One region of the Bacteroides eggerthii genome, then DNA from elsewhere that is predicted to be linked to it. Evidence: riboswitches for the same ligand, from Rfam matches in the RefSeq annotation. Region 1 holds a riboswitch; the other holds the start of a gene.
The links. Region 1 has a riboswitch for thiamine pyrophosphate ahead of thiS (sulfur carrier protein ThiS). Riboswitches for the same ligand answer to the same signal wherever they lie in the genome.
Positions count from the first base shown of each region.

Region 2: linked by a shared signal. The riboswitch ahead of NQ546_RS05310 (TonB-dependent receptor) and the one ahead of thiS (sulfur carrier protein ThiS) in region 1 are both predicted to bind thiamine pyrophosphate.

Region 1 is NZ_CP102258.1:2,830,718-2,832,924, reverse strand. It holds gene NQ546_RS11685 (thiazole synthase) at 1-595, opposite strand, end outside; gene NQ546_RS11680 (thiamine phosphate synthase) at 616-1,254, opposite strand; gene thiS (sulfur carrier protein ThiS) at 1,258-1,455, opposite strand; TPP riboswitch at 1,524-1,614, opposite strand; gene NQ546_RS11670 (tetratricopeptide repeat protein) at 1,733-2,207, opposite strand, start outside.
Region 2 is NZ_CP102258.1:1,354,367-1,356,573, reverse strand. It holds gene NQ546_RS05315 (mechanosensitive ion channel family protein) at 59-910, opposite strand; TPP riboswitch at 1,045-1,141, shown strand; gene NQ546_RS05310 (TonB-dependent receptor) at 1,177-2,207, shown strand, end outside.

The sequences.
Region 1 (2,207 bases):
CCATTTCCATTGCTTCGGCAGCGTGGCTGGGAGCACCTATACCGGCATCTACCACCACGGGGATAGTGGCCTGTTCGATGATAATCCGCAGAAAGTCTCTGGTCTGCAATCCTTTATTCGTACCGATAGGTGCACCCAGCGGCATGACGGTAGCAGCGCCGGCTTCTTCCAGCCGTTTGCAAAGTGTGGGGTCCGCCTGGCAATAGGGAAGGACTACAAACCCCAGTTTCACCAGTTCTTCCGTAGCTTTCAGGGTCTCGGTGGAGTCGGGAAGAAGATAGCGCGGATCAGGATGAATTTCCAGTTTCAGCCAGTTGGTTCCGAATGCTTCACGTGCCATTTGTGCGGCAAACACCGCTTCCTCGGCATTACGCACGCCCGAAGTGTTGGGCAAGAGCTGAATGTGGGGATGACGGATATGTTTCAGCATATCATCTTCCTTGTTTTCCAGCTCAATGCGTTTCATTGCCACCGTTACCATTTCCGTACCGGATGCCAGAATGGACTGTTCCATTATTTCATTGGAATTAAACTTTCCTGTTCCCAAAAACAGACGGGAGTTGAATTCACGTCCCGCAATAACTAATTTTTCCATATACCTTTTTGTTTATTGTTTCAATAATTGTCTGTTTGGTTGATTACGGCAAGTATTTTTCGCATTTCCTCTACCGGATTGTCTGCACGCAACACAGTCCCTGAAAGAGCAATGCCCGTAACGCCTGTCTGCATGATCGCAGGAATATCGGCAAAGGTAATCCCGCCGATGGCTACGACAGGAAGATGACAGATCTTTTCTTCCTGCATTTTCCGGATAATCTCCTTATATCCTTCCAACCCCAATATAGGACTGAGTTTCTGTTTGGTTGTAGTGTATCTGAACGGTCCGCAACCGATGTAATTCACTCCGTCGAGCCAATGCTTTTTCACATCTTCGTACGTATTGGCAGTGCCGCCTATGATATATTCGTCTCCAAGTATGCGACGCGCTTCGGCAACGGACATGTCATTTTTACCAAGGTGCACGCCATCCGCCCCGATTTCCCTGACCAGCTCCACATGGTCGTCAATGATGAATATGGCGCCGCAATCATTGCATAAATTCCGCAGCTCCATAGCTACGGACACTATTTCCTCTTTGCCGGCATCTTTCATACGCAGCTGTATCCACCGGCATCCCCCTTTCAATGCCATACGGGCAGAGTCGAGATAGGAGTACTTTTCAGTGTAATGTGTAATGAACTGAACTGTTTTCATAATTTATCCGCCGCAGGCTGCCTTTATTATTACGATAGATATGCCTTCGGATAGTGCGTAATTCGTCCATTCCATGCGTGGAACCATACGGTTATTGACGGCAACGGCAATGCCTTGCGCCGGTAAGGAAAGCTCATTGGTCAGCTGTGAAAGGGTAGAGGCTTCGGTTTCCACTTCTTTGTTGTTGATTAATACTTTCATTTTCTGTTTCTGTTAAGTAAAACAATGGAAGTAAATACAAAGAAGCACCGTTAAGGTAAGTTCTGTGAAGAAAAAAAATATCCAATTCCTACGGCAGTACTAACTGCATCAGGTTCGAGGGTATAATCTCAGCCCGTCGGGGCACCCCTTTGTCTTTACGGTGGCAAAGGTAAGAGAAAATAAAATATAAAAAATAAAAGAGGGATTTTTTTACGTCTTTTTCAGGTATGGAAATAGTTCCGGAAGGAAGAGAGGTTCTGCAAATAAAGGATATATGCTAATCCCATATCCCTTTCAGAAAGTCCTCCAATTTAGTGTCACCGGCTAACCCCAGTCTTTTACGCATACGGCTACGGGCCTTGTTCACTCCAATTTTGGAAATACCCAACGTGAGAGCAATCTCGTCACTGCTTAATTCCAGAATAATAAGCATGGCAATCAGCTCGTCTGTACGGGTAATATCCGGGCTTAACCGGTGCAGTGCAGGAATATAATCGGGATAGAAGGCTGTGAAGCTACGGCGGAACTCAGCTTCTTTGTCGGAATTGAAAATTTCGGTGCTGATTTTCATCCGAAGATTGCTGACAGCTTTCTTTTGTGTCAATGAAGCATTATGTCGGCTTAACTCTTGTTTTGCCTCGAACAATGCCTCGTTGCTTTGACGCAGTTCTTCCTGCATTCCCTGCAAGGATTCATTTTTCTCTTTCAGTTCCTGTTGTGTCTGGAGCAATCCGCTGATTTGTGAGAGGCGT
Region 2 (2,207 bases), 1.5 Mb from region 1:
TAACACTTGGTGCAACTCCCTTTTGATATAAAAAAATCCGAAACTTTATGAAAGTTCATCAATCCTTTGCCTGATGCACCGTCAACTGCGGGAACGGGAACCCGATTCCTTCCTTGTTGAATGTAGCATAAATAGTCTTGTTCATATCAAAATAAACTCCCCAGTAATCACTGTTCTTCACCCAAACGCGGATCACGACATTCACACTGCTGGCATCCAAAGCATGAAGGGCCACGAAAGGTTCCGGAGTATTCAGGATGCGGCTATCGGCTGCAAGTATGCGGCGTACGGTACTTTCTACCTTATCATAATTCTCACCATACTCCACGCCGATGACCCAATCCACACGACGCGTCTCTTCACGACTGTAATTAGTCACCGTACCGCTGCTCAAAGCACCGTTAGGAATATAAATAACTTTGTTATCGGCCGTAGTAAGAATGGTATGAAATATCTGGATCTCACGCACCGTACCGGACACGCCCTGGCTTTCAATCCAGTCGCCGACTTTGAACGGGCGGAACAACAACACAATAAGTCCGCCTGCAAAATTCTGCAAGTTCCCGGACAACGCCATACCCACCGCCACACCGGCAGATGCCAACAGGGCAGCGAACGAGGTTGTTTCCACTCCCAACTTACCGATAACGGCTATAATCAGCAGGATCGTCAACAGTATGTTCACCAGACTCTTGATGAAGCTCTGAATACCGGCATCAATATGTCGCTTCATAAGAAGCTTAGACAGAAGTTTCTTGATGAAAGAGATAAGGAACCGTCCGACTACAAAAATTAGAATAGCGCCTATGATGCGCCCTCCGGCTCCTACTCCCCAATCTATCAGCTGCTGCATAAAAATCTGAAGTTTGCTGAAACCTTCTTCAGAAGTTTGGGCGGCAAATGCCGCCATAAATAAAGATGATAACATGATTAATTGTAGATTATAAATGATTAATTATTAGTCAGGGACAAAATTAACAAATAATTTCATTTCCCCGCCACTTTATTTGTACCTTTCGATCAAAAGAGATACTTTTGCATCCGATTTCAACTAAGGGGTGCCCTAATATGACGGGCTGAGAACATACCCATTGACCTGATCCGGGTAGTGCCGGCGGAGGGAAAAGAAGAAAAGTTCCCCTTTTCTATATTAATCATTAATCGTTAAAATTGCAAATGAAGAAGTATGCAATGGCAGCGTGTCTGTTTATGGCAGCGCTGAATGTCTGTGCACAGACAAAGGAAAAGGACAGCCTGCGGGTCATAGACTTGCAGGAAGTAGAGATTATCTCCACACGTGCCACAGGGACTACCCCGGTGGCGTTTACCAACATCAACAAAGACCAACTCAAAAAGCAGAACTTCGGCCAGGACCTGCCGTACCTGTTGAGCATGACACCGTCCGCCATCACCACCAGTGATGCCGGAGCCGGCATCGGTTATACGACATTGAGAGTGCGCGGTACGGACGGAACACGCATCAACGTCACCGCCAACGGTATTCCCATCAACGATGCCGAGAGCCACAACGTATTCTGGGTGAACCTGCCCGACTTCGCATCTTCCGTCAAAGACATGCAGATACAGCGCGGCGCAGGAACCTCCACCAATGGTGCAGGAGCGTTCGGAGCCAGCATCAACATGCAGACGGGAGACTTCTCCCTGAAGCCGTATGCCGAGCTGAACGGTTCGTACGGCTCGTTCAACACACACAAGGAGACGGTGAAAGTGGGTACAGGACTCATCAACGACCATTGGTCTTTCGATGCCCGCCTGTCCAACATCAGTTCGGACGGATACATTGACCGCGCATCGGTAGGACTGAACTCTTACTACCTGCAAGGCGGATATTACAATGACAACACTTCGGTCAAGCTGATAACTTTCGGCGGCAAAGAACGCACCTACCATGCCTGGAACTATGCCAGCAAAGAAGAAATGAAGGAGTACGGTCGCCGTTACAACTCCTGCGGATATATGTACACCGACGACAACGGCACAGCCCACTACTACGAAGACCAAACAGACAACTACGTGCAAAAGAACTACCAACTGCTCTTTAACCATAACTTCACCTCTGCCTGGAACGTGAATGCAGGTCTGCACTATACCAAAGGAGACGGCTACTATCAGGAGTACAAGGACAACCGCAAGCTGGTGGAATACGGTCTGCTGCCGTATGAGCATGACGGTGAGACTGTAAAGAA